4 regions of the Mesorhizobium sp. M0001 genome follow, and region 1 is predicted to be linked to each of the others. Evidence: predicted binding sites of a transcription regulator. Region 1 holds the regulator's gene; each other region holds the start of a gene.
What was found. The regulator PhoB, encoded in region 1, activates phosphate uptake and scavenging genes when phosphate is short. The targets are predictions, from matches to a motif close to TGTCATNNANCTGTCAT.
Positions count from the first base shown of each region.

Region 2: the regulator PhoB is predicted to act here: its motif matches at 2,264-2,280, upstream of NKK50_RS17465 (RNA degradosome polyphosphate kinase).
Region 3: the regulator PhoB is predicted to act here: its motif matches at 2,914-2,930, upstream of ugpB (sn-glycerol-3-phosphate ABC transporter substrate-binding protein UgpB).
Region 4: the regulator PhoB is predicted to act here: its motif matches at 3,446-3,462, upstream of NKK50_RS22305 (alkaline phosphatase D family protein).

Region 1 is NZ_JAMYVS010000014.1:88,730-96,377, forward strand. Features, by position in the region: gene NKK50_RS27305 (substrate-binding domain-containing protein) at 1-514, shown strand, start outside; gene pstC (phosphate ABC transporter permease subunit PstC) at 613-2,073, shown strand; gene pstA (phosphate ABC transporter permease PstA) at 2,070-3,386, shown strand; gene pstB (phosphate ABC transporter ATP-binding protein PstB) at 3,404-4,228, shown strand; gene phoU (phosphate signaling complex protein PhoU) at 4,270-4,974, shown strand; gene phoB (phosphate regulon transcriptional regulator PhoB) at 4,991-5,680, shown strand; gene NKK50_RS27335 (ROK family protein) at 5,711-6,946, opposite strand; gene xylF (D-xylose ABC transporter substrate-binding protein) at 7,213-7,648, shown strand, end outside.
Region 2 is NZ_JAMYVS010000005.1:395,947-403,594, forward strand. Features, by position in the region: gene NKK50_RS17465 (RNA degradosome polyphosphate kinase) at 1-2,109, opposite strand, end outside; gene NKK50_RS17470 (zinc-finger domain-containing protein) at 2,343-2,588, shown strand; gene NKK50_RS17475 (FAD-dependent monooxygenase) at 2,608-3,846, shown strand; gene NKK50_RS17480 (TIGR02117 family protein) at 4,067-4,732, opposite strand; gene NKK50_RS17485 (amino acid ABC transporter ATP-binding protein) at 4,838-5,641, opposite strand; gene NKK50_RS17490 (amino acid ABC transporter permease) at 5,664-6,821, opposite strand; gene NKK50_RS17495 (amino acid ABC transporter permease) at 6,826-7,648, opposite strand, start outside.
Region 3 is NZ_JAMYVS010000002.1:115,024-122,671, forward strand. Features, by position in the region: gene tlpA (thiol:disulfide interchange protein TlpA) at 1-74, shown strand, start outside; gene NKK50_RS05565 (bifunctional diguanylate cyclase/phosphodiesterase) at 71-2,518, opposite strand; gene ugpB (sn-glycerol-3-phosphate ABC transporter substrate-binding protein UgpB) at 2,993-4,303, shown strand; gene ugpA (sn-glycerol-3-phosphate ABC transporter permease UgpA) at 4,375-5,259, shown strand; gene ugpE (sn-glycerol-3-phosphate ABC transporter permease UgpE) at 5,269-6,117, shown strand; gene NKK50_RS05585 (sn-glycerol-3-phosphate import ATP-binding protein UgpC) at 6,125-7,186, shown strand; gene NKK50_RS05590 (ABC transporter ATP-binding protein) at 7,222-7,648, opposite strand, start outside.
Region 4 is NZ_JAMYVS010000008.1:181,323-188,970, reverse strand. Features, by position in the region: gene ppa (inorganic diphosphatase) at 1-220, shown strand, start outside; gene NKK50_RS22320 (hypothetical protein) at 448-1,044, opposite strand; gene NKK50_RS22315 (TetR/AcrR family transcriptional regulator) at 1,300-1,917, opposite strand; gene NKK50_RS22310 (MFS transporter) at 1,991-3,274, shown strand; gene NKK50_RS22305 (alkaline phosphatase D family protein) at 3,534-5,108, shown strand; gene NKK50_RS22300 (hypothetical protein) at 5,156-5,488, opposite strand; gene typA (translational GTPase TypA) at 5,632-7,461, shown strand; gene NKK50_RS22290 (DUF1062 domain-containing protein) at 7,517-7,648, opposite strand, start outside.

The sequences.
Region 1 (7,648 bases):
GGGTGAGAAGCACGGCACCCGTGAAGTGTTCGAGACCAAGCTGCTCGACGCCGGCTGCGACAAGGCCGCTTTGAAGGCTGCCGGCATCGCCGACGACAAGGAAATCGGCAAGACCTGCATCGCCATCCGCAAGGACGGCAAGGCTGTCGACATCGATGGCGACTACACCGAGACGCTGGCCCGCATCGACTCCAACAAGACCGGCGTTGGCGTGTTCGGCCTCGCCTTCTACGAGAACAATGCCGACAAGCTGAAGGTCGCTACCGTGGAAGGCATCGTGCCTTCGACGCAGACCATCGCCGATGGCACGTACCCCGTGTCGCGGCCGTTGTTCTTCTACGTCAAGAAGGCGCATCTGGGCGTCGTTCCCGGCCTCAAGGAATATGTCGAGTTCTTCCTTGATGACCAGATGATCGGCCCGGAAAGCCCGCTCGCCCAGTACGGCCTGGTTTCCGCTCCCGACGCCGAACGTCAGGGCCAGCGCGACGCCTTCGCCGCCGGAAAGACGATGTAATCAACCGACCGGATCAGGGCGCGGACCAAATCTCCGCGCCCTGATTTCGCCGCTTGCCGCAACGGTGGCGGCGATCTGAATTTTCCCTGGGGTGGGTGATGTCGTCCTTGCTCGTACTCGCCATAGTCATCGCCATAGGCGTGGTCGCTTTTGTGATCGGCCGCCAGCGCGCAGCGGCGCAGGATACCGGCAAGGTCAAGCCGCATTCGCGCGCGCATTATCATGGCTGGTGGGCCTTTCTGCTCGCGGTCCTGCCTGCCGTCCTGCTGCTCGCCGTCTGGGATATCGGCTCTTCCTTCTATCTCGACCGGCACATCCATGCCGCTTTGCCCGAGCGCACCGCCGACACAAAGGTGGCCAGCGAAGCGCTCGACGCCAGCCTGGTGAAGAGCCTGGCCAAGGGCCTGCGCCGGCTCGATGGCGATACCGCACTTCCCGCTACTTTCGCCGAATTGCAGCCGCTGCTCGCCGCCAAGGGCGTGGCACTGGCCAGCGACACACAGGACTATATGATCCCGATCGCGGTCGAGGCGAACCAGGTCCAGGACCGGCTCGGCCTGTTCGGCGCCGTGCTGACCTTCGCGCTGTCGGTCGCCGGCGCCTTCTATGCGCTGAGGCAGATCGCGCCGCGCGCCAGGGCGCGCAACAATGTCGAGAAGCTGATGCTGTGGGGGCTGCTTGCGGCCTCGACCATCGCCATCCTGACCACGGTCGGCATCGTGCTGTCGATGCTGTTCCAGACGATCACCTTCTTCGAGAGCGTATCGCCGATGAGCTTCTTCTTCGGCACGGTGTGGGATCCGCGTTTCGCCGCCGCCGGTTCCGGCGGCAGCCAGGGTCAGTTCGGCCTGATCCCGCTACTCGCCGGCACGCTCTACATCGCCGCCGTCGCGCTTCTGGTCGCAGTGCCGGTCGGGCTGATGTCGGCGGTCTACATGTCCGAATATGCCTCGCGCGGTGTGCGCTCGGTGGTCAAGCCGGCGTTGGAACTGCTGGCCGGCATTCCGACCATCGTCTACGGCATCTTCGCCGTTGTCACGCTCGGACCGTTCTTGCGCGACCTGTCGGCGGCACTCACCGGCGGCTCGCCCTTCATCCAGGGCCAGAGCATCTTCACCGCCGGTCTGGTGATGGGCGTCATGCTGATCCCGGTCGTGTCCTCTTTGTCCGACGACATCATCACCGCGGTGCCGCGCGCAATGCGTGACGGCTCGCTCGGCCTCGGCGCCACCCGCTCCGAGACGATCAAGCGGGTGATCCTGCCGGCGGCACTGCCCGGCATCGTCGGCGCCATCCTGTTGACGGCGTCGCGCGCCATCGGCGAGACGATGATCGTCGTGCTGGCGGCGGGCGTCGCCGCCAATCTGACGGCCAATCCGTTCGAGGCGATGACGACCATCACCGTCAAGATCGTCAACCAGCTGACCGGCGACCTCGAGTTCAACTCGCCGCAGACGCTGGTCGCCTTCGCGCTCGGCCTGACGCTGTTCGCGCTGACGCTGGTGATGAACATCGTCGCCCTCTACATCGTGCGCAAGTACCGGGAGCAGTACGAATGACCGACATCCCCCTGGACACGATGGCGGGCGCCGTCGCGCGACCGCGCCGCGACATCGGGCTGAAGGCGCGCTATGCCGCCGAACGCCGGTTCCGCATCTATGGCGTGATTGCGATCTCGGTGGGCCTGGCGTTCCTGGCCATCATGCTGATCACCATCGTCTCGAAAGGCTACACCGCCTTCTGGCAGACGACGGTGACGCTGCCGGTCACCTTCGACGAGAAGGTGATCGATCCCTCCGGCAAGCGCGCGACCGACCCTACCGTGCTGATCAAGGCGAACTATCCCAAGCTCGCCGAAAACGCGCTGGTGGCCAAGCTCGGCATCGATCCGGCCAACAAGCCGATGATGCTGAAGCTCAAGGGCTTCCTGTCGGAAGGCGCCCGCGTCCAGCTGCGCGACATCGTCTCCGCCGATCCGTCGGTGATCGGCAGGACGCGTGACGTCGACATCCTGGCTGCCGCGAACCTCGACTCGGCCTTCAAGGGCCAGATCGACCTCGGCGTCGATGAAGCGCGCCGCAAGGTGTCCAACCAGCAGATCGACTGGATGAACAAGCTTAAAGCCGACGGCGTGATGGCCGAGCATTTCAACACCGGCCTGTTCACCTATGGCGCCTCCAGCCGGCCCGAAACGTCGGGCATGGGCGTGGCGATCATCGGCTCGTTCTACATGATGGTGATCGTGCTGTTGCTGGCGCTGCCGATCGGCGTCGCCGCCTCGATCTATCTCGAGGAATTCGCCAAGAAGAACCGCTTCACCGACCTGATCGAAGTCAACATCAACAATCTCGCGGCGGTGCCGTCGATCGTCTTCGGTCTGCTTGGCCTTGCCGTGTTCATCAACTTCCTCGGCATGCCGCGCTCGGCTTCCTTCGTCGGCGGCCTGGTGCTGACCTTGATGACATTGCCGACCATAATCATCGCCACGCGCGCCGCCCTCGCCGCGGTGCCGCCGTCTATCCGCTCGGCGGCCCTAGGTCTCGGCGCCTCCAAGATGCAGATGGTGTTCCATCACATCCTGCCGCTTGCCGCCCCAGGCATCCTTACCGGCACCATCATCGGCCTGGCGCGTGCGCTCGGCGAGACAGCACCGCTGCTCTTGATCGGCATGGTCGCTTTCGTCGCCGATTATCCGACGACGCCTTTCGATCCGGCGACCGCGCTGCCGGTTCAGATCTATATGTGGGCAAACGAGGCTGAGCGCGCTTTTGTCGAGCGCATGTCCGGCGCCATCATCATCCTGCTCGTCTTCCTCATGGCCATGAACATCACCGCGATCGTGCTCCGGCGCCGCTTCGAGCGGCGCTGGTAGAAAAAAGGCAATTTGGTATGAACATCATGACCGAACAGTCCCTTGAGAATGCAGTGGGCGACAAAATGAACGCCAAGTCGAACGAAGTCATCAAGATGCGCGGCGACAAGGTCGGCGTCTTCTACGGCGAGAAGCAGGCGTTGTTCGACGTCAATCTCGACGTCCGCCAGAACCAGGTGACGGCGCTGATCGGCCCGTCCGGCTGCGGCAAGTCGACCTTCCTGCGCTGCCTCAACCGCATGAACGACACCATCGATTCGGCGCGGGTGACCGGCAAGATCACGCTCGATGAAGACGACATCTACGACAAGAACATCGATGTCGTCGAACTGCGCGCCCGCGTCGGCATGGTGTTCCAGAAACCCAACCCGTTCCCGAAGTCGATCTACGAGAACGTCGCCTACGGCCCGCGCATCCATGGGCTGGCCAAGCGCAAGTCCGACATGGACCAGATCGTCGAGCAGAGCCTGAAGAAGGCTGCGATCTGGAACGAGGTCAAGGACCGCCTGCAGGAGCCCGGCACCGGCCTGTCCGGCGGCCAGCAGCAGCGCCTGTGCATCGCGCGCGCCATCGCCGTGTCGCCGGAGGTGATCCTGATGGACGAGCCCTGCTCGGCGCTCGATCCGATCGCCACCGCCCGTGTCGAGGAGCTGATCGACGAACTGCGCCAGAACTACACGATCGTCATCGTCACCCACTCGATGCAGCAGGCGGCGCGCGTCTCGCAGCGCACGGCGATGTTCCATCTCGGCTATCTCGTCGAGGAGGGCGTCACCGACAAGATGTTCACCAACCCCGACGACAAGCGCACCCAGGACTACATTACCGGCCGCTTCGGCTGAGCCGTCCGGCGGGTGAATTTTTAGGCACGAGGACCAAGATCATGGGTGAACATACCGTCGCCTCCTTCGATGAAGAGCTCGGGCAGATCAGCAAGCTGATCCGCGACATGGGCGATCTGGCCGGCTCGATGGTCAGCGGCTCGACCAGGGCGCTGCTCAATTCGGACAATGCGCTGGCACAGCGTGTCGTTTCCGACGACGCCATCATGGATGCGCGCCAGCGCGAACTGGACGACCGCGCCATCACGCTGATCGCCAAGCGCCAGCCGATGGCCAACGATCTGCGCGCCGTGGTCGGCTCGATCCGCATGGCGGGCGACCTCGAGCGCATCGGCGACCTCGCCAAGAACATCGCCAAACGCGTCGGCACCGTGGGCTTGAGCGTCACGCCGCGCGACCTCTCGCACTCCATCGATGCCATGGCGCAACTGGTGCTGATCCAGGTGCAAGGCGTCGTCGAGGAATATGCCGCCACCGATGCGGCAGCGCTTGCAAAACTCAGGAATGACGACGAGCGCATCGACGTCAAATACACGTCCGTGTTTCGTGAGCTCTTGACCTACATGATGGAAGACCCTCGCAACATCACCGCCTGCACGCATCTCTTGTTCTGCGCCAAGAATCTTGAGCGCATCGGCGATCATGTCACCAACATCGCCGAAAATGCGTATTATGTGCTGACCGGCCAGCAATTGCCCGCCAATCGTCCGAAGCAGGACGAGACGGCGATGGCCACGCCGGCCTGATGAGGGTGAACTGCCTATGATCGCGCCACGCATCATGGTCGTGGAGGACGAGGAGCCGCTGGGCGTGCTCCTCCGCTACAACCTCGAATCCGAAGGCTATCAGGTCGAGGTGGTGACACGCGGCGACGAGGCCGAGATCCGCCTGCAGGAAAACGTGCCCGATCTCCTGGTGCTCGACTGGATGGTGCCCGCTGTTTCCGGCATCGAGCTCTGCCGGCGGCTTAGAGTGCGGCCCGAAACCGAGCGGCTGCCGATCATCATGCTGACCGCGCGCGGTGAGGAAAGCGATCGCGTGCGCGGCCTGTCCACCGGTGCCGACGACTATCTGGTCAAGCCATTCTCGACGCCGGAGTTCATGGCGCGCGTGAAGGCGCTGCTGCGCCGGGCCAAGCCGGAAGTGCTGTCCAGCGTGCTCAAGGTCGGCGACATCGTGCTCGACCGCGAGTCGCACCGTGTCTACCGCAAGAAGAGCGAGATCAGGCTCGGACCGACCGAGTTCCGGCTGCTCGAATTCATGATGCGCCATCCCGGCCGCGTGTTCTCGCGCAGCCAGCTGCTCGACAATGTCTGGGGCGAGACGATCTATATCGACGAGCGAACCGTCGACGTCCATGTCGGGCGCTTACGCAAAGCGGTCAACAACGGCCGCATGCCGGATGTCATCCGTACCATTCGCGGCGCCGGCTACGCGATCAGGGAAGACTAGGATGCTGCGCGTCGCGCCGTTGCCGGCCATTCAGGCGACATGCTTGCCGGATTTGGCCTGAATGCCCGGCGCGAAAATCTCCTGATCGACGAAGCCGAGCGCGCGCATGGCACAGCCTTCGCGGATCAGCGGCAGCTCGTTGGGCTCGGTGTCGAAGGAGATCGATTTCGAGTGCTGGCCGCCGGCGGTCTGGGCGATCGCTTCGCGCAATGCCGGTTCGATCAGGTCGAAGGCGGCGGCGCTGACGCCGACCATGGCGACGGGTGCCGGATCGATCAGTGCAAACAGGCTGCCGAGGCCGAAGCCGAGCGCCTCACCGGCCTTGCGATAGGCTTCGCGCTCCGGGCCATCGGTTTCGCGGGCGCGCGCGGCGAGTGCGCGCATATCAGCGTCGCCGATATCGACCGGCTCGGCATCTTCGCTCATCATTTTGGCGCTGCGCCAGATGGCGTAGTTTCCGGCATAGGCCTCGACGCAGCCGCGCCGCCCGCAGCGGCAGAGCGCGCCGCCCGGACGGTGGATCATGTGGCCGAACTCGCCGCCCGAGGAATGGGTGCCGGTGAACAGTTCGCCTTTCAGCACCAGCCCCATGCCGATGCCGTGCGACAAGAGGATCGCGATGAAATTGTCGCGGTAGCGCTCGGGCTGGCGCCATTGCAGGGCCACCGCCATCATATTGCAGTCGTTCTCCATGGTGGCAGGAATGCCGAATTCCGCTTCCAACATGTCGGCGAAGGCAATGTCGGTCAGTGGCGTGATTGGCGACCACAGCATGGCCCGCGCCTGCGAATCGGTGATGCCCTGGATGCCCATGGCAATGCGGGCGATGCTCTGGACATCGAGGTCCGGGTCCGCGAGACGCCGCCCGACGATTGCTACGCATTCGCCGATCAGCTCGTCGCGCGGCATGGTCAGCGTGTCGAGCCGGCGCTGTTCTTCCGCGACCACCTGGCCGGCATAGTCGATGACGGTGACGGAGAGGAAGTTCAGCGACAGCACCACGGTCATGACCGCCGCCGCTTCCGGGTTGAGGCCAAGGCCGACCTGCGGCCGGCCGCGTTTCAGCGAGCCGGTCTCGCCAGGCTTGCCTTCAATCAGGATGCCTTCTTGAATTAGATCAGACGAGATTGCCGATATCGTCGAATGGCTGAGGCCGGTGGTCGCCGCAATCTCGGTCCGCGACGGCTGGCCGGCCCGGCGCACGGCCGAAATCACCATCGCACGGTTGCGACGGCGCAGATCGTCGTGGCGGATCCCAACCGACATTTGTTTTCCTCCCGGCCTCCTCGCGCCTCATGATAGTGAAGGCGTTCGACGGCACCAGCCAAATATTGGCAGACGCCGGCAGCCCTGTCATTGTTTATTGCGGAGCTCGAAAAAATTCGGCAACGCCATCAGAATCCATCATAATCGATGTTGACAGTGCCTTATCATTGAACCAGTATTTTTTCGAGGCTCGAAAAAATGGAGCCTCTTTGTGCAGGCCTTCGGGCCGGTTTTGTCGCGCCGTGGGCGGCGCAGGGAGGGTTATAATGAACAGATTTGCAGCCGCCATGCTGGCGGGTGTCGCCATGTCGCTGGCGCTGATGTCGGTCGCGCAGGCGAAGGACAAGGTCATCGGCGTGTCGTGGTCGAACTTCCAGGAAGAGCGCTGGAAGACCGACGAGGCGGCGATGAAAACGGCGATCGAAGCCGCCGGCGACAAGTACATTTCGGCCGACGCGCAGTCCAATCCCGGCAAGCAGCTGACCGACGTCGAAAGCCTGATCTCGCAGGGCGCCAACTCGCTGATCATCCTGGCGCAGGACGCCTCGGCCATCGGCCCGGCGGTGCAGAAGGCGCTGGACGAAGGCATTCCGGTCGTCGGCTATGATCGCCTGATCGAGAACAAGGACGTCTTCTACCTGACCTTCGACAACAAGGAAGTCGGCCGCATGCAGGCCCGCGAAGTGTTCAAGGCGAAGCCCG
Region 2 (7,648 bases), on a different contig from region 1:
GCTCGGATTGGTCATGAAATATTCCTGCGCGTTGAACGGTTCCTCACCCTCCTCCAGCACGACGCGCCGGGAGGTTCCGTCAGCCAATACGTCGAAACTTTGCTGGTTGTCCATGATGTTGCCCAGCATGATCTGGCCAAGGATCTGTTCATGCACCGTTGGATTGGTGATCGGCACCATGGTCTCGACGCGGCGGTCGAGATTGCGTGGCATCAAGTCGGCCGAGGCGATGTAGACGATCGCCTCGTCCGACGGCAGGCCATGGCCGTTGCCGAAGCAGTAGATGCGGCTGTGTTCGAGGAAGCGGCCGACGATCGACTTGACCCTGATGTTTTCCGACAGGCCGGGCACCTGCGGCCGCAGGCAGCAGATGCCGCGCACGACGAGATCGATCTCGACGCCGGCACGGCTGGCGTCATAGAGCGCGTCTATGATGTTGGGATCGACGAGCGCGTTCATCTTCATCCATATGCGCGCCGGACGGCCAGCCAGCGCGTGGGCGACCTCGTCGGCAATGTGCTTGAGGATGCGGCTGCGCAGCGTAAATGGCGAGATGGCGATCCGCATCTCATCGGTCGGCTCGGCATAGCCGGTGATGAAGTTGAACAGCTGGGCGACATCGCGCGCGATCGTCGGATCGGTGGTGAAGAAGGACAGGTCGGTGTAGATGCGCGCGGTCACCGGATGGTAGTTGCCGGTGCCGAGATGGACATAGTTGCGCAGCTTGCCGTCCTCGCGCCGCACCACAAGCGACATTTTCGCATGGGTCTTCAGTTCGAGGAAGCCGAACACGACTTGGACGCCGGCGCGTTCGAGGTCGCGCGCCCAGCGGATGTTGGCCTCCTCGTCGAAGCGCGCCTTGAGCTCGACCAGGGCGGTCACCGACTTGCCTGCCTCGGCCGCGTCGACCAAGGCGCGCACGATCGGGCTGTCGTTGGAGGTGCGGTAGAGCGTCTGCTTGATCGCCACCACCTCCGGGTCGGCCATTGCCTGGCGCAGGAACTGGACCACCACGTCGAAGGATTCATAGGGGTGGTGGACGACGATGTCCTTCTCGCGGATGGCCGCGAAACAATCGCCGCCATGCTCGCGGATGCGCTCGGGAAAGCGCGGATTGTAGGGGGTGAACTTCAGGTCGTCGCGCGGCACGGCGACGATCTCGGAAATCTGGCTGAGCGCCAGCGGGCCGGTCAGAACGCTGATGCGGCTCGAAGAGACGCCAAGCTCGCCGGCGACGAACTCGCGCAATTCACCGGGCATCGACTTGTCGAATTCGATGCGGATGACCGAACCGCGGCGGCGCCGCTTCAGCGCCGTCTCGAACAGGCGCACGAGATCTTCCGACTCTTCCTCGACCTCGATATCGCTGTCCCGGATGATGCGGAAGGTGCCGGAACCCTTGACCTCATAGCCGGGGAACAGCTTGCCGATATAGAGGCCGACAGCCTCCTCCAGTGGAATGAAGCGAACGTGCTGCTTGCGGTCGGGCAGGCGGATGAAGCGCTTCAGCGCCACCGGCAGGCGCAGAAGCGCGCTCATCTCCTCGCCATTCTTGCGGTGGCGCAATTGCAGCGCCATCGAGAAGCCGAGATTGGGAATGAACGGAAACGGATGCGCCGGGTCGATCGACAGTGGAGTCAGGACCGGGAAGACCTGGTCCTGGAAATGATCTTCCAGCCAGACTTTCTCATCCTTGGTCAGTGCATCGCGGGTGATGCTCTCAATGCCTTCCTTGTTGAGCAGCAACATCAGCGCCGAAAGGCTGTTCTGCTGGTCCTCCTGCAGCCGCTCGACCTCGCGCAGCAATTGTTCCAGCTGCTGCTCCGGCGTGCGGCCGTCGGGGCTCTTGAGCGCAATGCCTTCGCGCACCTGGCCGGCAAGGCCGGCGACGCGGACCATGAAGAATTCGTCGAGATTGGCGGCCGAAATCGACAGGAAACGGACGCGTTCGAGCAGCGGATGGTGCTCGTTCTGGGATTCCTCGAGCACACGCCGGTTGAACTGCAGCCAGGAGAACTCACGGTTGACGAACCGATCGGGGTTGCCGCCCTCGGGGCTCGCCACCTCGACATTGATGAATTCGCTCTGCACCGGCTTCAGTTCGTTCATGGTTCCTGCTCTTCCCCGCCAACCGTCCCTTGGAGCGCCGCTGGACGTGCCATGCCTCTAACACGCTTTTGTGGCGCATGACCCTTCGGCGAAAACCGTTCCGATTTCAGGGACATGCACTTAACCGGCTCAACGTATCCTCTGACAGGCTTTTGCGACAGTTTCATTTCATCGATCTTGCAAACAGGCCTGTTATGTTCCAGATGCTTTTCGACGAGATCAAGGAGACGACGATGGCAGGCGGTTCCATTCCCCATTTCCAGAACGATGCGGGCCATCCGGCAATCGACATCGGCGTCAAGGAATTCATGTGCACCGGCGCCAACCCGCCCTTCGACCACCCGCATGTGTTCCTCGACATGGGCGACGACAATGAAAAGGTCTGTCCCTACTGCTCGACGCTCTACCGCTATTCGGCGAAGCTGAGGGCGACGGAAACGCTGCCGGCCGGTTGCCTTTATATCGACCAGGCCGCCTGATCCTTCCGCGACAAGCCCGATGGAAGACATCAGGTCCCGGCAGGTCATAATCGCCGGGGCCGGCATCGCCGGGCTGACCGCTGCCCTTGCCTTCGCCGGACGGGGTTATCCGGTAAAGCTGATCGAACAGGCACAGCACCTAGACGCGGCCGGCGCCGGCATCCAGCTTTCGCCCAACGCAACACGCATTCTTGGAAAACTCGGCGTGCTCGACCGGCTGCTGCCGGCAGCGTTGCGGCCGGAAGCGGTCGTGCTCAAGGACGCCGGGACGCTGCGCGAACTGGCGCGGGTACCGCTTGGGCAAGCCGCCGAAGCGCGCTGGCAGGCGCCTTATCTCGTCGCTCACCGCGCCGATCTGCAGGCAGCGCTGCTGGCGCAAATGGCGGAACGGCCAGAGATTGAGCTCATCACCGGCGCCCGCGTGACCGGCATCGTCAAAGACGCGCAATATGTCGCCGTGACCGCCGAAGTGGACGGCCGCGAGATCGAGGCACGCGGCAAACTGCTGGTCGGCGCCGACGGCGTCTGGTCGGCGGTCAGGGCGCAACTCGCAGGCGAGGACTTCGTCAAAAGCCGTTTTTCGGGCGAACTCGCCTGGCGGGCTACAATCGCGGCCGACGGTGCGGCCGGAGAGGCCTTTGCCGCGATCGGCGCCGCCGACTGCGTCACCACGTTCCTGCATCCAGGCTTCCACATGGTCGCCTATCCCGTCAGCAAAGGCCGGGCCTTCAATCTCGCCGCATTCACCAAGGGTGAGCGCATGGCCGAAGGTTGGTCGGGCCATGCCGATCCCGCGATCCTCACGGCTGCCCTGCGCGGCACCGCGCCGGGCCTGACGAAGCTTGTGGCACTGGCTGGCCCATGGACGGCCTTTCCGATCCACACCGTCGAACAACAGCGGTGGACGAGCCCGCGGGGCATCGCGCTGATCGGCGACGCTGCGCATGCGATGACGCCGTTTGCCGCACAGGGCGCGGCAATGGCGATCGAAGATGCCATCACGCTTGCCGACGCTATCGCCGATTTCCCTGGCGATCTGCCCAGAAGTTTTCAAATCTGGGAAAATCTTCGGCGGCCGCGTGTCGCCAAGGCCGCGCGTCGTGGGGCCGTAAACCGCCTCGCCTGGCATGCTGCCGGCCCGGTGGCGATCGCCCGCAATCTGTTCCTGGCCATGCGCTCGCCCGACAAGCTCGCCGCCGACCTCGACTGGCTCTATGGATGGCGAGCGGACACTCGGCAGTCTAGATCGTCGACGTAGCGATCCTTCCCACTCCCCTCTGTCCTGCCGGACATCTCCCACTCAAGGGGGGAGATTGGATGTCGCCGTCGCCTTCGCCAAAATCGCCGGCGTTGCAGACAGGAGCGCGGGCAAAACGGCTGATCTCCCTCTTGCGGGGGAGATGGCCGGCAGGCCAGAGGGGAGTGCTGTCCCGCTGACTTCAAAAGATCCAACACTGTCGCGGTGCGATGAAGGACTGCTAGTTATAAAACCGCATCGACAAGCCCAGCGAGGCCGGCAGCGGGTTCCACCAGCCGGTGCGCAGGCCGGCGGTGCGCAGGCCGGCGGCTGTCCAGGTGTTGCAGCCGACAAGCGCGTTGAAATGGCCGTTCGCCTCGAAGAAGCGGTCGAAGCTGGAATGGGCGGCGTTCTCGATGACGACCGGACCATGCGGCCCTTGCTGGAAACTCGCGTCGATATAGTTGAGCAGCGCTGCAAAACGTTCCTCATCGATGTCGAAACCGGTGACAGCAGGGTGCGGCTCGGCGATGGCCCCGGCGATATCGACATGCATGACCGAGGCGTCCAGTGTCAGCGCCTTGAGGACGGGCACTGCTTTCAGCTGCGACCAGCTCGGCGTCTCCAGATAGAAGGCCCGGCCGCCCCAGCCAAAGACGATGTAGCGCACTTCCGGGGCGTCGACAGGGATGCCGGCAGCGACCAGGAAATGGAAGCGCCGGCGCACCTCGTCATCGACGGGAATGGCAATGTCGGTGTGGATCGGATTCTCCAGCACCAGAATATGGCGCGTGCCCTCACCCGCCGCTGACGCCGGCCACAGCGGACGCGGCACCAGCGTGCCGAGCGTGGCAGCGAGCGCGACCACGATAATCAGCATGGCCACGAAACGCAGGGCTTTTCTCATGCGGCGGCGGCTTTGTGTTTCAATGGAGAAGATCAACCCCGACCCCAGATAGCAAAAGAGCCCGGCCGCATTACGGCCGGGCTCTTTTGGTTCGCATTAAAATGCTCAGTGCAGGATCTGCGACAGAAACAGCTTCGTGCGCTCGTGGCGCGGATGGTCGAAGAACTCGGCCGGCGTGTTCTGTTCGACGATCTGGCCCTGATCCATGAAGATCACCCGGTTGGCGACCTTGCGGGCAAAGCCCATTTCGTGAGTGACGCACAGCATGGTCATGCCTTCCTCGGCCAGGCCCACCATCGTCTCCAGCACTTCCTTGATCATTTCTGGATCGAGCGCCGAGGTCGGCTCATCGAACAGCATGATGCGCGGGTTCATGCACAGCGAACGCGCGATCGCCACGCGCTGCTGCTGGCCGCCCGACAGCTGGCCCGGATATTTGTTGGCCTGTTCGGGGATCTTGACGCGCTTGAGGAAGTGCATCGCGATTTCCTCGGCCTGCTTCTTCGGCGTCTTGCGCACCCAGATCGGCGCCAGCGTGCAGTTCTCCAGGATGGTCAGATGCGGGAACAGGTTGAAGTGCTGGAACACCATGCCGACCTCGCGGCGCACCTCGTCGATCTTCTTGAGATCGTTGGTGAGTTCCTTGCCGTCGACGATGATCTTGCCCTTCTGGTGCTCTTCCAGCCGGTTGATGCAGCGGATCATGGTCGACTTGCCCGAGCCCGAAGGACCGCAGATGACGATGCGCTCGCCGCGCATCACCTTGAGGTTGATGTCCTTCAGCACATGGAACTCGCCATACCATTTGTGCATGCCGATGATGTCGATTGCGACATCGGTGGTCGAGATGTGCATCTTCTTGGCATCGACCTTGATCTCTTCGGCGCTGACGGCGTTTTCTATGACCATGGCAGGTTCCCCTTTTTTGTTTTTAACGTTTGTGGCCGGTGTCCAGCCGGCGTTCCGTATACATCGAATAGCGCGACATGCCGAAGCAGAACAGCCAGAAGACGAAGGCAGCGAAAATCAGGCCGGACTTGGTGGTCTGCGGCGTCGCCCAGTTGGGATCGGAGAAGTTCTGCTTGACGACACCGAGCAGGTCGAACATCGAGATGATGATAACCAGGCTTGTGTCTTTCAACATGCCGATGAAGGTGTTGACGATGCCGGGTATGACCAGCTTCAGCGCTTGCGGCAGCACGATAAGGTTCATCTTCTGCCAGTAACCGAGACCAAGCGAATCCGCACCCTCATACTGGCCCTTGGGGATCGCCTGCAGACCGCCGCGCACCACCTCCGCCATGTAGGCGGCGGCAAACAACGAGAAGCCGATCAGCGCCCTGAGGAACTTGTCGAACGAAACGCCGGGGGGCAGGAACAGCGGCAGCATGACGCTGGCAAAGAACAGGACGGTGATCAGCGGGATGCCGCGAACGAATTCGATGAAGATAACGCACAGCATCTTGACTATCGGCATCTTCGAGCGCCGACCGAGCGCCAGCACGATGCCGAACGGCAGCGACACTGCAATGCCGACGAAGGCCAGGCTGAGCGTCACCAGCAGGCCGCCCCATAGCTGCGTCTCCACATGCGGCAGGCCGAACATGCCGCCGACCAGCAGCACGAAAGCGACGATCGGCAGCACCAGGAAAAGCAGGATCGCGTTCAGCCCCTTGCGCGGCACGCGCGGGATCAGCAGCGGCACCAGCAGCGCCACGAACAGTATGGCGACCAGGATCGGCCGCCAGCGCTCCTCAATAGGATAGCGGCCGAGCATGAATTGGCCGAACTTGGCGTTGACGAACGCCCAGCAAGCGCCGGACCAGCCATCCGGCTGAACGCCGCCTTGCGCCGCCGTGGCGCATACCGAGCGATCGGACCCTACCCACTGGGCGCTGATGAAGGCCCAGTTGATGATTGGCGGCAGGATCATCACCACCAGTGCGATGCCCAGTACGGTCAGGATGGTGTCGCCCACCGAACCGATCAGGTTCTTGCGGACCCAGGCGATAGGCCCCCGCACGCCGGCCGGCGCCTGTTGCGCCAGTGCCATTTCGGTCCGCACCCAAGCGGTATCATGTTCCTGCATGGCCTTACCTCTCCACCAGCGCCATCCTGGCGTTGACCACATTCATGACCGCCGACGTCACCAGGCTGATGACGAGATAGACGACCATCATGATCAGCACGTTTTCGACCGCCTGCCCCGTCTGGTTGAGCACTGTGCCGGCGGTCGCCGTCAGGTCCGGGTAAGCAATAGCGATGGCCAGCGACGAGTTCTTGGTCAGGTTCAAATACTGGCTGGTCAGCGGCGGGATGACGATGCGCATGGCTTGCGGCACGACGACTAGCCGCAGGATCGATCCCGGCCGCAGCCCCAGAGCGCCAGCCGCTTCCGACTGGCCCTTCGAGACGCCGAGAATGCCGGCACGCACGATCTCGGCGATGAAGGAGGCTGTGTAGCAGGACAGCGCCAGATAGAGCGACAGGAATTCCGGCCCGATGTGGAAACCGCCGGCCAGGTTGAAGGTCGATTGCTTCGGAAAATCGAAGGTCAGGGGAAAGCCGCTCAGCGCATAGGCCAGAATCGGCAGCCCGACGATCAGCGCCAGGGACGTCCAGAATACGGGAAACTGCTGACCGGTCGCCATCTGCCGCTGGCGCGCCGTGCGGGCGACGAACCATGCCATGGCGATGCCGACAAGCAAGGCGACAAAGATCAGCCAGGAGCCATCACCCCAGATGGCACGAGGAAGATAGAAGCCGCGCTGGTTGAGAAACGAGCCGAATGGCAGGTTGATGCTTTCACGCACCACGGGCAAGACCGCCAGCACGCCCGAATACCAGAAGAAGATCACCAGCAGCGGCGGGATGTTGCGGAAAATCTCGACATAGACCGTGCAGATCTTGCGGATC
Region 3 (7,648 bases), on a different contig from region 1:
CGCATATGAACGGACCGGCCGAATGGTCGGGACCGGATGCCAAGCGCCTGGTCGAGGCCGCACTCGCCCCTTAGGATGAGCGCAGGGCCGCCGCCGGCGGCAGCATCAAGATGCTGCCGCCGCGTTGTTTGACGCTGGCGTCCTCTTGTGCCGCCGGCGCCGCGACGCCGGTCAGTTCGCTGAACGCCTCGATCGGGCTCGGCCGGCCTAGATAGTAGCCCTGGCCGATCTCGCAGGCCTCGGCGTCGAGGAATTTCAGCTCGCCCAGCGTCTCGACGCCCTCGGCCAAAACCGGCAGGCCGAGACCGCGGCCAAGCCCCAGAACGGCGCGCACGATGGCTGCCACCTGGCCGTTGCTGTCGACTGATTTGATGAATGAGCCGTCGATCTTGATCTTGTCGAAGGGGAAGGCGCGGAGATTGGACAGCGAGGAGTAGCCGGTTCCGAAATCGTCCATCGCCACACGCACGCCAAGCGCCTTCACCTGGCGCAAGGTCGCCAGCGCGCGCGGCATGTCCTTGACCAGCGCCGTTTCGGTGATCTCGAGTTCGAGCCTGCCGGGCGTCAGGCCGGAGCCGAGCAGGACTTCATGCACCTTGCGGCTGAAATTCGGATTGTGGAGCTGCACCGCCGAGACATTGACCGCGACGGTGAGAGGGTTCTTCCAGCGCGCAGCCTCGGCGCAGGCCGTCGCCAGCACCCATTCGCCGATCTGGATGATGACGCCGCTGTCTTCGGCCACCGGGATGAAGGTCGCCGGCGACACGTCGCCGCGCTGCGGATGGCGCCAGCGGATCAGCGCTTCGAACCCGACCATCCGCCCGCTGCTGATCTCCTTTTGTGGCTGGTAGACGAGGCGAAACTCATCGCGCGCCATGGCCTGGCGCAGTTCGTGCTCCATCACGCGCCGGTCTCGCGCCTCGGCGCCCATCGAGGCCTCGAAGTAACGGTAGGTGTCCTTGCCCTCGGCCTTGGCGCGGTAGAGCGCGGTGTCGGCGTGGCTGACCAGGAGTGTCGGCTCATCGGCGTCGAGCGGATAAAGTGCAATGCCGATGCTGGCCGACACCAGCCCGCCACCGACCGACAGCCGGTTTTCCTCGCGCATGGCCGCCAGCACCGCCTCGGCGATGCGGCCGGCCGCCTGCGGATCGGGAAGGTTCGGAGCGATGATGGCGAACTCGTCGCCGCCGAGACGCGCCAGCATCTGTCCGTGGCGGAGCACGGCGGAGGCGCATAGCGCCACCTTCTGCAGCATGGCATCGCCGGCGCCGTGCCCGAACAGGTCGTTCACTTCCTTGAAGCGGTCGAGGTCTAGCAGCAGCAGCGCAAGATGCCCGCCCTTGCCGCCGCGGTCCATTGCGGCAATTTCGGCCTCGAGCCGGCCGGAGAAACTGCGGCGGTTGGGGAGCCCGGTCAGCGGGTCGAAATGGGCGAGGCGCAGTATCTCCTGCTCGGCCTTCCGGCGTTCGCGGATGTCGCGCACGGCGACCACGCTGTGCCGCTTGCCGCAATAGTCGATGCTCCTGGCGATAAGTTCGACGGGGATGGTGGCGCCGTCATGGGCTCTGAGCTCCGCTTCCTGTGCCTGTCCGCTGCAGTCGGACATGCCGGCCGCGGTGCGTTCGCCGAAGAGATCGCCAAGCAGCATCGCGTTCAGCACTTCCGGCGCCATGCCGGTTAGCGCGGCGATGCTGTCATTGGCGCTGACGATGCGGGCGCCGTCGCAGACGATCAGCCCCTCGACGGCGGCGTTGGCGAGGCCGTGCATGCGCTCTGCCTCGAGCTTGTGACGCCGGAAACGCAGGTCGATCCACAATGCTGCGGCTGAAAGCACCAGGATAGCCATGCTGACTGCAGCGGCGGCGAAGGCCTGCGACACCGGTTCAACCGTGAACTGCGATATCTGGATGGAGGAGTCCGGGAAGATCGACACCGCGCCCATGGCGATGAAGTGCAGGCTGCAGATCGCCAGCGTCAACAGGATGGCGGCGGCGATTGTGGCCTGCATGGACGGCCGTCGCAACACGACCAGCAGCGCCAGCGCGGCGAGGGTGACGCCTGTCAGCACCGAGACGCCGACCAGCAGCGGGTTCCAGACGATGCGCCCTTCGACCTCGAAGGCGGCCATGCCGATATAGTGCATGGCGGCGATACCAGCGCCGAGGACCGCGCCGCCGACCAGAGGGTAGTCGATGCCCCGGCGCAAGGTGGCGATCCACATGCCCGCGGCGGTCAGGGCGACGGAACCGGCGAGCGAAAGCGCCGACATTTCCGCATTGTAGGCGTTGGGGATTCCGGGAGAAAAGGCAAGCATTGCGATGAAATGCGTCGCCCAGATGCCGAAGCCGGTGGAAGTGGCTGCTATCATCAGCCAGGTATAGCGGTTGCGCTCGCTCGAGCGGTCGACATGGCGAAGCAGGTTGACCGCCGAGAAGGAAGAAATACCGCAAATGAGCGCTGCCAGTGCGACCAGTCTCAGATCGTGCTCATGCACGATACAATTATAGACCGTCAGCATCTCGCCCCACCTGCTCTCCCACAGCAATCAAGCCGTCCACTTGATTAGTATGTCGCGCTTGACGAAGAATCGGTTATGCGAACTACAACTACAGCGGGTTTTTCGGGTTGTACCTTGCGGCGATCCTGTCTCATTCCAGACAGGGTCACAGCAGCGCTTGGCGCGATGCCGCTCTACCGATCTCGATCTGGCCGAGCGCCGGTATGGCGGCCGCATGGTACAGGTGCGTGGCGCTGTCACGGGGGCCCTTCATGCATCGCCGGCGGTCGGCGATCGTCGCAGGCCCACCGCGCCCATGTATCGCTGAGCCGGCTTGGAATTTCTCTCTGTCCTCGTTGCAGAGCGAGGGGGCGCGAAGTTAGCCGGGTATGAAATTCACGAAACAGCAACAAATCCGTTGTCCGATTGTCATCAGCGACACATATTGCCTTTGCGGGAGTGCCCCTTTCGCCAATGACAAACGGGAGATGAAACATGAAGTTGTTCGGCTTTGCGGCCGGTGTTGCCGCCACCTTGACCCTGCTTTCCACCACCTCCGCCTTCGCCGCCACCCAGATCAGTTGGTGGCATGCCATGACCGGCGCGAATGCCGAGGTGGTCGACAAGATCGCCAAGGATTTCAATGCCAGCCAGAGCGACTATGAAATTCTCCCTGTTTTCAAGGGCACCTATCCCGAAACGCTGAATGCCGGCATCGCTGCCTATCGTGCGGGGCAAGCGCCCGACATCATCCAGGTGTTCGACGTGGGTACCGGCGTCATGATGGCAGCCGAAGGTGCGATCAAACCGGTGGCCGATGTGCTAACCAGCGCCGGCGTGACCTTTGACAAGAGCCAGTATTTGCCCGGCATCGTCGGTTACTATTCGAAGCCGGACGGGACCATGCTGTCCTTCCCCTATAATTCCTCGTCGCCCATCCTCTACTACAACAAGGATATTTTCCAGAAGGCCGGGCTTGATGTGAACAACCCGCCAAAGACCTGGAACGAGGTGTGGGAAGCCGCCAAGAAGATCAAGGCGAGCGGCGCCGCTTCCTGTGGCTATACCTCGACCTGGTTGACCTGGATCCACCTTGAGGCCTTCGCGGCCTGGAACGACGTTTCCTATGGCACCAACCAGAACGGACTTGCCGGAACCGACGTCGAGCTCAAGATCAATGCGCCGATCTTCGTCAATCATTTCCAGGCGCTCGCCGATCTGGCCAAGGACGGCACCTTCAAATATGGCGGCCGTACATCCGAAGCCAAGCAGATCTTTCTTGCCGGAGAATGCGGCATCTTCACCGAATCGTCGGGGGGGCTCGGTGACATCGTCAAGTCGGGCATGAACTACGGCATCGGCCAGCTTCCCTATGATAGTGACGCCAAGGGCGCGCCCCAGAACACCACGCCGGGCGGCGCCAGCCTGTGGGTGTTCGGCAACAAATCGGACGAGGAATACAAGGGCGTCGCGGCGTTCTTCTCCTATCTCTCCAAGACCGAAGTGCAGGAGTATCTGCACCAGAAGTCGGGTTATCTGCCGGTGACGCTCGCTGCCTATGAGGCGACCAAGAAGTCCGGCTTCTATGACAAGAACCCGGGCCGTGAGACGCCGATCCTGCAGATGCTGGGCAAGGCGCCGACCGAGAACTCGAAGGGCGTGCGCCTCGTCAACCTGCCGCAGGTGCGCGACATCGAGAATGAGGAGTTCGAGAAGATGCTGGCCGGCCAGCAGACTGCGCAGCAGGCGCTCGACAATGCGGTCGCACGCGGCAACAAGGCGATTCAGGAAGCGATCGGAAACTGAAGCGGTTTGTCAGTCGAACCTCGTCCACGCGGACCCGCGTGGACGACTTCCTGAACAGCGAGGGAACCACACTGTCTCCACGCGTCGTCTTTCCCAACAAGACCCTGCCTTACCTGCTGGTGGCGCCGCAACTCGCCATTACGCTGATCTTTTTCTACTGGCCGACGGGGCAGGCGCTCTACCAGTCGATGCTTAGGGAAGACCCGTTCGGGCTGAAGAGCAAGTTCGTCGGGCTCGCCAATTTTCGCAAGGTGCTGGCCGACCCGGCCTACCTCAACTCGATCAAAGTTACGCTGGTGTTCTCTCTGGCGACCGCGATCGTCGCCATGGGTGTGGCCCTGTTGCTTGCCGTCATGGCCGAGAAGGTGGTGCGAGGCAAAGGCCTCTATCGCACGCTGCTGATCTGGCCGTATGCGGTGGCGCCCGCGATTGCCGGCATGTTGTGGCTGTTTCTGTTCAATCCCTCGATCGGTTCGCTGGCCTACGCCTTGAGAGGTCTCGGCATCGCCTGGGATCCCTTGCTTAACGGAAACCAAGCCATGATCCTGCTGGTATCTGCGGCTGCCTGGAAGCAGATCAGCTACAATTTCCTGTTCTTCGTCGCCGGGCTGCAGGCAGTGCCGAAGACGTTGATAGAGGCGGCGGCCATGGACGGCGCCGGGGAGACGAAGCGCTTCTGGACCATCGTTTTCCCGCTGCTCGCGCCGACGACCTTCTTCCTGCTGGTCGTCAACACGGTCTATGCGCTGTTCGACACTTTCGGTATCGTCCATGCGGTCACCGGCGGCGGGCCGGGCAAGGCCACCGAGACGCTGGTCTACAAGGTCTACAATGACGGTTTCGTCAATTTGATCCTCGGCGATTCGGCCGCGCAGTCGGTCATCCTGATGGTCATCGTCATCTCACTCACGGCCATCCAGTTCCGCTATGTGGAACGCAAAGTCCACTACGGTTGAGCGCGAGCGATGATTGGTCAGTCCCCGCTTCGCGCCCTCATCGCCCACGCCGTGCTCATCCTGGGCATCCTGATCGTCGCTTTCCCGATCTACTACACCTTCGTTGCCTCCACGCAGACGCTGCAGACCATCCTCAAGCCGCCATTGCCTCTTTTGCCCGGCGACCAGGTCTGGAACAATTACAGCGAGGCGCTGTTCGGCGGTGTCGGCCGCATCGGCGGCGTCAGTGTCGGCCGATTGCTGCTCAACACCACGATCATGGCGCTCGGCATCGCGGTGGGGAAGATTTTCATCTCGATCCTTTCGGCCTATGCGATCGTGTTCTTCCGTTTTCCGCTTCGGATGGTCTTCTTCTGGCTGATCTTCATCACCCTGATGCTTCCCGTCGAGGTGCGCATCCTGCCGACCTACAAGGTGATGGTCGATCTCGGCATGATCGACACCTATGCCGGCCTGATCATTCCGCTGATCGCCTCGGCCACCGCCACGCTTCTGTTTCGCCAGTTCTTCATGACCATTCCAGGTGAGTTGGTGGAAGCGGCGCGTGTCGACGGCGCCGGGCCATGGCGCTTTTTTTTCGACATCCTGTTGCCGCTGTCGCGCACCAACATCGCAGCACTGTTCGTCATCCTCTTCATCTATGGCTGGACGCAGTACCTGTGGCCGCTGCTCGTCACCAACAGCAACGACATGAACACCATCGTCATCGCACTTAGAAAGATGGTTTCCTTCGCCGATGCCGATACCCAATGGCATCTGGTCATGGTCACCGCGATGCTGGCCATACTGCCGCCGATCCTGATCGTGGTGCTGATGCAACGCTGGTTCGTGCGCGGACTGGTCGATACCGAAAAGTGAGAAGCTGATGGCGACCGTCGATCTGAAGGATGTGAAGAAAGTCTATCCCGGCGGCGTCGAGGCGGTGAGGGGTGTCTCGATCGCCATTCCCGACAAGGAGCTTTGCGTTCTGGTTGGGCCGTCCGGCTGCGGCAAGTCCACGCTGCTGCGGATGATCGCCGGGCTTGAGACCATTTCTTCCGGCATCGTCGCCATCGACGGCAAGATCGTCAACACGATCGGTCCGACCGAGCGCGACATCGCCATGGTGTTCCAGAACTATGCGCTCTATCCGCATATGAAGGTCTACGACAACATGGCCTATGGATTGCGCAACCGGGGTACTCCCAAGGACGAGATCGACAGCAGGGTTCGCTCGACCGCCAAGGTGCTGGAACTCACGGCGCTGCTCGACCGGCGCCCACGCGAGCTTTCCGGCGGCCAGCGCCAGCGCGTGGCCATGGGTCGCGCAATCGTACGCAATCCGAAAGTCTTCCTGTTCGACGAACCGCTTTCCAACCTGGACGCCAAACTGCGCGGCCAGATGCGGGTCGAAATCAAGAATTTGCAGCGCTCGCTCGGTGTCACCTCGGTCTACGTCACCCATGACCAGCTTGAGGCGATGACGCTGGCCGATATTCTCGTCGTCATGAATGGCGGATTGGTCGAGCAGACGGGTGCGCCGCTCGACATCTACGAGAAGCCGGCGTCGACCTTCGTCGCCTCCTTCATCGGAGCGCCGCCGATGAACCTTCTGCCTCTTTCGCAAGGACCGGCTGGTCCGGCGCTGACCGACGGCAAGACGGTTGACTTCGCGCCTACGAACGCCGCCACGCTTGGCTTCCGCCCTGAGGATGCCGACGTCACCTTCAGTGCCGAGGCATCATCCGGCGCGCTTATTCTGCCTGCGGCGGTCGAGGCGGTCGAACCTGTGGGAGCCGAAAGCTTTCTTCACTGTGCCGCCGGCGGCAACCGCATCGTCGTGCGTGTGGCCGGCCGCGCCACGGCCAAACCCGGCGATCAACTGCGCGTCGTGGCCAGGGCCGAGAAGCTGCATTGGTTCGACAATGCTGGGAAACGAGTCGATTGACGCAGCCGCTCGCGCCAATCCGACGCATCGGCAGTTCAGGCGAAGACATGCGCCTTGCCGGAAACTGTCAGACGCACGATCTCGCCGACGGCAGGTGCGTCGATTCCCGGCTTGCGTAAGGTCAGCGGTGTGCTGCCGATCGCCGCGGCGTCCGGCGGATCGGGGTTGTTCAACAGCCGCACGGCAATGGTGCACATCGAGCCTGCGAATTCCGAGTCCGTCACCTCGGCGAATATCGTGCCCGCAGGACCCGACATGCCTTCGCGCGACGTGCGCTTTACCTGCACCTGCTCCGGTCGCAGCATGATGCGGGCGATGTCGCGCCGCTCCTTCGAGTCGACGGCTATGCGACCAAGCGAGGAGGTGGCGAAGCCGCCTGAAATCTTTGCCGGCAAGATGATGGCGTCGCCAAGAAACTCGGCAACCATGCGGTCTTTCGGCTGCAGATAGAGTTCTCGCGGT
Region 4 (7,648 bases), on a different contig from region 1:
GGTCATTGCCGTGCCCTCGCCGAAGCTGACGCTGCGCTACGAAAACGTCGCCGAATACACGCAGCTGCCCGAGATCACCCGCGACCAGGTCCAGCACTTCTTCGAGCACTACAAGGATCTCGAGCCCGGCAAATGGGTCAAGATCGAAGGCTGGCACGATTCGAAATACGCCAAGAAGATGATCGTCGACGCGATCGCACGGGCGAAGGCGGCGAAGTAGCGCCGAGAGAGGCCTGCGTCTCGTTCAAGTAAGCGGCAAACGCCAGCGCGAGGCACCCCCCTCTGGCCTGCCGGCCATCTCCCCCTCAAGGGGGGAGATCGGATGTCGCAACGGCTTTCGTCAATTTTCAGCGCCGAAAGAAAAGCGCCGCCAGCGAAGCTGCCAATCTCCCCCCTTGAGGGGGAGATGCCCGGCAGGGCAGAGGGGGGTGCCTTGCACCCACGTGGCTAGTTATCCACCCGACCAAACGCCGGCACGTTGCCGATGACGGTGTGCTTGTCCTTGCCACAGGCGAAACTCTTCGCCTTTTCGTCCGCCAGCTTGCGCGCCTGGTCGTTGGCCTGAGGGTTGCCGGTGGCGAGCACGAGGCCGATGGTGCAGCCGTCGCGGGCTTCCATCTGGGCGACCTTGGCGACGAGCAGCACTTCGGTCGGCTTGTTCTCATCCTCGGGATTGCTGATCGAGCGGCGGTGGATCACCGCGAAGGGAACGGCAACGTCGCCCTTGGTCTCGATGCGCCATTCGACCTTGGCGCCGGACGAGTTGAAGCCGGAAAAGCTCTCCCAGACCGAGGTCATCTCGCCGCCGGGCGGAAACCCGTAGAATAGCGATTCACGCGCATCGTCGTAGGCGATCAGCACGGGATAGCCGCGATAGCCGGAGCAGGCGAGTTCGGCCCAGTCGCCATCGCCTTCCTCGGCCTGCGCATAGGTCACGCAATCCTTTTGCGAGTCGAGGTCGGTGTAGACGCTGGATATGCCATCGGCATGGGCTGCCTGGCAGAGGGCGGCGAGGGCGAATGGAACAAGCAGCAGGGTTCGCATGCGGACTTTTCCCTTGAGGTTGGCCCCAGCCTATCGCCAAATTTGCGGCCGGCCTAGCGTGCCAATCTCAACGTTGGCGCCGCCCAAATCGCCCTGCCGGGCAATTCTCCCCCTGAACGGGAGAAAGTGGCCGGCTGCGCCGCTGGCGACAACCTTGCAACGCTGGCAATTGGCGAAATCGTGATGAGAGCGTTCCTCGCCCCATTTCCGGGAAAGGATGCCGGCAGGTGAGGGGCGGCGCCAACGTTCGAAATGTTATTTCTTCAAGCTCGCCTCGATCAGCAGGTCGGCGTTGTGGGCGACCGCCGCCGCCGGGCCTCCGAGGCCGAAGAGCTGGCCACTGATATAGGCGCCTTCGATCAACAGCAGCAGGCCGTCGCCGAGCGTGTCAGGGTCTTTAGCGCCCATCGCTGCGGCCATGGCGCGCAGGCGGTGGCGCAACTCCTGCTTGTTGGCCTCGCTGACGACACGCGCCGGATGGCCATGTTCGGGATATTCCACCGCCGCGTTGGTCATGCCGCAGCCGCGATAGTCCGGCCTTTGCGTGCGCTTGCCGACGCGAGTCAGGAAAGCCCTGAGCTGTGCGCGCGGGTCGCCGGGGTGGGCAGCCACGGCTTCGTCGAAACGCTCCCAATACTCACGGTCATATTGCCTGAGATAGGAAGCGGCGAGCTCGTCCTTGGAGGGAAAGCTGCGGTAGAGGCTGGGCTTGGTGACGCCGGCGCGCTTGACGATCTCGTCGACGCCGATCGCCCGGATGCCGCGGCGGTAGAACAGGTCGTACGCCACGTCGAGGATTTTCTTGGCAGCCTTGGGCGGTGCCACTGCATGACCGTCCTTGATGGTCAGTTCAAAATTTTTGTCCGTTGGCATGGTATGACTCGATTGACGTGTTACCGATCGGTACGTATACAGGTCCTCACCCTGCAACGTACCGGTCAGTAACATGATAGCTCAATCCCGTCCGTTTGGCCAGCGCTACGCTTTCGTCGTGGTTGGCGTCATCTTCCTCTGCCTGTTGATCGCGGCCGGGCTTCGTTCCGCACCCTCGGTGATGATGCTGCCGTTGGATAAAAGCTTCGGCTGGGGGCGCGATACGGTTTCGATTGCCGCCGCGATCGGCATCTTCCTTTACGGCCTGACCGGGCCGTTTGCCGCCGCATTGATGGAGCGTATCGGCTTGCGCCGCACGCTGCTTGCCTCGCTTGTGATCATGTCGGGCTCGACCGCGCTCAGCCTGCTGATGACCGAGCCATGGCACCTGTTCCTCACCTGGGGCGTGTTTTCCGGCATCGGCTCCGGCGCGGTCGCCACCGTGCTCGGCGCCACCATCGTCAACCGCTGGTTCAAGACCAATCGCGGCTTGGTGATGGGGCTGATGTCGGCCTCCAGCGCCACCGGCCTCTTGGTGTTCCTGCCGCTGCTGGCATCGCTCGCCCAGTCGGGCGGCTGGCAGCCCGTCGCTACCGCCGTCTCGATCGCCACCGCCTGTCTTCTGCCGCTGGTCTGGCTGTTGGTTCCGGAGCGTCCCGCTTCGATCGGCATGGTGCGCTATGGCGCCGGGGCCGATGACGTGCCGCCGGTATCGCCGGCATCGCAAGGCAATTTCCTGGCGCATACGCTCAACACGCTGCGCCGCGCTGCCGGCACCCGCGTCTTCTGGTATCTGTTCGCCACCTTCTTCATCTGCGGCTTCACCACCAACGGGCTGGTCGGCACGCATCTGATCTCCTTCTGCGGCGATATGGGCATCCCCGAGGTACAGGCCGCGGGCCTGCTGTCGCTTATGGGCATTTTCGACCTGATCGGGACGACGCTCTCGGGCTGGCTCACCGACCGTTTCGACCCGCGCAAGCTGCTCGGCGTCTACTACGGCATTCGCGGTCTGGCGCTGATCTATCTGCCCTATTCCGGCTTCTCGGCGACCAGCCTGATCATCTTCGCGGTGCTCTACGGTCTCGACTGGATCGCCACCGTGCCGCCGACGCTCAGGCTCGCCAACGAGGCCTTCGGTGACCGCAGCGGCCCGATCGTGTTCGGCTGGATCGTAGCCGGCCACCAAGTCGGCGCCGCCACCGCCGCCGCCTTCGGCGGCACCATGCGCGAATTGCAGGGCAATTACGAACTGGCTTTCCTGATCGCCGGCATGACGGCGATCGTGGCTGCGTGTCTGTCGCTGCTGATCAATACGAGCAGGCCGGCTTTCGATCCGGAGCCGCAAGCGGCGTAAGGCGCGGTACTAATCTCCCCCTCAGGGGGGAGATGGCCGCGAAGCGGCCAGAGGGGGTCCGTGCGACCGGACTCAGCCTCTTGCGCAGAGGTCGGCGCTCCAAGCGAGGCGACCCCCTTCTGTCGCCTTCGGCGACATCTCCCCCCTCAAGGGCGGAGATCACCTGTCGATTGTTATCAAAGTTTCATCTTCCCGGGATGTGGCTGAAACATTGAAGCTGGAGCTTGCTGGCACCGTTCGAAGCCATCAGGAGACAGCCATGAACAAGATCTCGTTGACCCGCCGCGCTTTCGTCACCTCTGCCAGCGCCGCCGGTCTGCTCGGCGCATCGGGGCTCGCTTTGCCCTATTATTCGCGCGCCAGCCAGCGCCCGGCCTTCACCCATGGCGTCCAGTCCGGCGATGTCGATTCCTCGAGCGGCATGGTGTGGACGCGCACCGACCGGCCTTCGCGCGTCATGTTCGAAGTGTCGTCGACGGAAAACTTCGCCAATGCGACGCGGCTGGCGCCGCTCGATACCTCGCCGGCCAGCGACTTCACGGTCAAGCGCCTGCTTACCGACCTCGCCTCCGACCAGGATATCTTCTACCGGATGACTGCCGCCGACCTGTCGGATATCAACGCCGTTTCCGAACCGATCGTCGGCCGTTTCCGCACAGCACCCGCCTCGAAGCGCGACATAAAATTCGCCTGGTCGGGCGACACGGCCGGCCAGGGCTGGGGAATCGATGAGACCGGCATGAAAACCTACGCCACCATCGCCAGGCACACGCCGGATTTCTTCCTGCATTCCGGCGACACCATCTATGCCGATGGCGCCATGAAGGACGAGGTAGACCTGCCTGGCGGCGGCAAGTGGAAAAACGTCGTCCTGATCGACGGCAAGCGCAAGGTGGCCGAGACGCTGGATGAGTACCGCGACCAGTGGAAATACAACATGATGGACAAAAACGTTCTGGCCTTGAGCGCCATCTGCCCGACCTTCTACCAGTGGGACGATCACGAGGTGCTGAACAACTGGTCGGATTCGAAGAATCTCGGCGCCGACAGCCGCTACACCGAAAAATCCATCCATGTGCTCGCGGCGCGTGCGGCGCGCGCCTTCCATGAGATGACGACGATCCGCTACGAGCCGTCCGAGCCCGGCCGCGTCTACCGCAAGATCGCGCATGGGCCGCTGCTCGACGTGTTCTTCCTCGACATGCGCTCCTATCGCGGCCCGAACGGCCCCGACATGCAGGAGGACATGACGCCGCAGTCACGCATGCTGGGCGAACAGCAGACGAAATGGCTGAAGCGCGAGCTGACGAATTCCAGGGCGACCTGGAAGATCATTGCCGCCGACATGCCGCTCGGCCTCGTCGTCTGGGACGACGGCGCCAAGAAGGTCGGCGCGGAAGCCATCAGCAATGGCGACAATGGCCTGCCCAAAGGCCGCGAGCTCGAGATCGCCGACCTGTTGCGCTACATCAAGACTGCCGGCATCACCAACACGGTCTGGTTGACCGCCGATGTCCACTACACGGCGGCGCACTATTACAACCCCGACAAGGCGCGGTTCCAGGATTTCAATCCTTTCTGGGAATTCGTCTCGGGCCCGATCCACGCCGGTACCTTCGGTCCCAATGATTTCGACATGACCTTCGGCCCGGAGCTGAAATTCATCAAGGCGCCGACCACCGAACAGGGCCAGAACCTGCCACCCTCGGCCGGCCTGCAGTTCTTTGGCCTGGTGGACATTTCAGGGGCGACAGAGCAGCTGACCGTGCGGCTGATGGATCGCGACGACATCGAGCTTTACAAGGTGACGCTCGATCCGGTGCGGTCGGCGTAAGCCTTTGGGCCGGTGCGAAGGATCGCTATGCCTGGAATGGGCAGCCGTCAGTCCGGGTAGCAAACCGTCGGAATCTTCGGCCACACCGCGCTGTCGCAGCCTGCAACCCGCTGCCTCTGCTTGAAAGAGGCGCTGACCGGGCCGGTGACCACGGGGTCGACGCCATCAGGGGCGTCGGCAAACATCTGCTCGGCCGTCCGGTCGGGCGACGAAGCCGGATTGGCTTCCTTCACCGTGGCGGCCGATTGAGCGGCATTGGCCGCCAGCACGGCAGCGAATGCGACCGAAGCGATGAGGGGCCAAAATCGGTTGAGTTTGTCGGTCATGAATTTCGAACTACCCGGGCCCAGAAAGGTTCCCGCCTTGGTTAACAAAACCATCTCACACCGAGATGCTTAAGATTTGATGAGTATTTGGTGGTGCGCCTCCTCTTTCGCAATTGCGAAAAACCCTGTATGAGCCGCGCAACCGAAAGAGGCGGCGCCTTCTGGCCTGCTGCCTGCAACGCTCCCGAGACCACAAAATGAAAATTCGTAATATCGCGATCATCGCGCACGTCGACCATGGAAAAACCACCCTCGTCGACCAATTGCTGCGGCAATCCGGTTCCTTCCGCGACAATCAGCGCGTCGCCGAGCGCGCCATGGATTCCAACGACCTCGAAAAGGAACGCGGCATCACCATCCTGGCCAAGGCGACCTCGGTCGACTGGAAGGACACCCGCATCAACATCGTAGACACCCCCGGCCACGCCGATTTCGGCGGTGAGGTCGAGCGCATCCTGTCGATGGTGGATTCGGCGATCGTGCTGGTCGACGCGGCCGAAGGCCCGATGCCGCAGACCAAGTTCGTCGTCGGCAAGGCGCTCAAGGTCGGCCTGAAGCCGATCGTCGTCATCAACAAGATCGACCGTCCGGACGCCCGCCACGTCGAAGTGGTCAACGAGGTGTTCGACCTGTTTGCAGCGCTTGACGCCACCGACGAGCAGCTCGACTTCCCGATCCTCTACGGTTCTGGCCGCGATGGCTGGGTCTCGGAAAATCCGGAAGGCCCGAAGGACCAGGGCCTGGCGCCGCTGTTCGACCTCGTCATCAAGCATGTGCCGGAGCCGACCGTTCATCCCGGCCCGTTCCGCATGATCGGCACCATCCTGGAAGCCAATCCCTTCCTCGGCCGCATCATTACCGGCCGTATCGAGAGCGGCACGCTGAAGTCCAACCAGGCGGTCAAGGTGCTCCACCATGACGGCACGCAGATAGAAACCGGGCGCATCTCCAAGATCCTCGCGTTCCGTGGCCTTGAGCGCCAGCCGATCGAAGAGGCGCAGGCGGGTGACATCGTCGCCATTGCCGGCCTGTCCAAAGGCACCGTCGCCGACACGTTCTGCGACCTGGCGGTGACCGAGGCGTTGCATGCGCAACCGATCGATCCGCCAACCGTGACCATGTCTTTCCTGGTCAACGATTCGCCGCTCGCCGGCACTGAAGGCGACAAGGTGACCAGCCGCGTCATCCGCGACCGCCTGCTGCGCGAAGCCGAAGGCAATGTCGCGCTCAAGATCGAGGAATCGCCCGACAAGGATTCGTTCTTCGTTTCCGGCCGCGGCGAATTGCAGCTGGCCGTGCTGATCGAGACGATGCGCCGCGAAGGCTTTGAAATCGCCGTGTCGCGTCCGCGCGTCGTCATGCAGAAGGGCGAGAACGGTGAATTGCTGGAGCCGGTCGAGGAAGTCGTCATCGACGTCGACGAGGAGCACGCCGGCATCGTCGTGCAGAAGATGTCGGAGCGCAAGGCCGAGATGGTCGAGCTGCGGCCTTCGGGCGGCAACCGTCAGCGCATCGTCTTCCACGCGCCGACGCGCGGACTGATCGGCTACCAGTCGGAACTGTTGACCGACACGCGCGGCACCGCCGTGATGAACCGGCTGTTCCACGCCTACCAGCCCTACAAGGGCGAACTGCCGGGCCGCACCAACGGCGTGCTGATCTCCAACGAACAGGGCGAGGCAGTGGCCTATGCCATGTGGAACCTCGAAGACCGCGGCCCGATGGTGATCGACCCGGGCGTCAAGGTCTATCAGGGCATGATCATCGGCATCCATAGCCGTGACAACGACCTCGAAGTGAACGTGCTGAAGGGCAAGAAGCTGACCAACATCCGCGCCGCCGGCAAGGACGAGGCGGTGAAGCTGACGCCGCCGATCCGCATGACGCTGGAGCGCGCGCTGGCCTGGATCCAGGACGACGAGCTGGTCGAGGTGACGCCGAAGACCATCCGCCTGCGCAAGCTCTATCTCGACCCGAACGAGCGCAAGCGCTTCGAGAAGTCGGCCAAGGTTGTGGGCGCGGCGTAATCGTCTGATTGTCTAAATTCGAGAGGGGCGAAGCACCGGTGCTTCGCCCCTCTTGTCATTCACCCACGGCAGCCGAAATGATGGCTTCACGATCCGGCTCGTCGGCCAGGTCAATGCGAATCGCCGTGCCGTCGCGGGCCGGCTTGCGCAAAGCTCTGGCGCCTTCGGGAACAACAACCAGCAATCG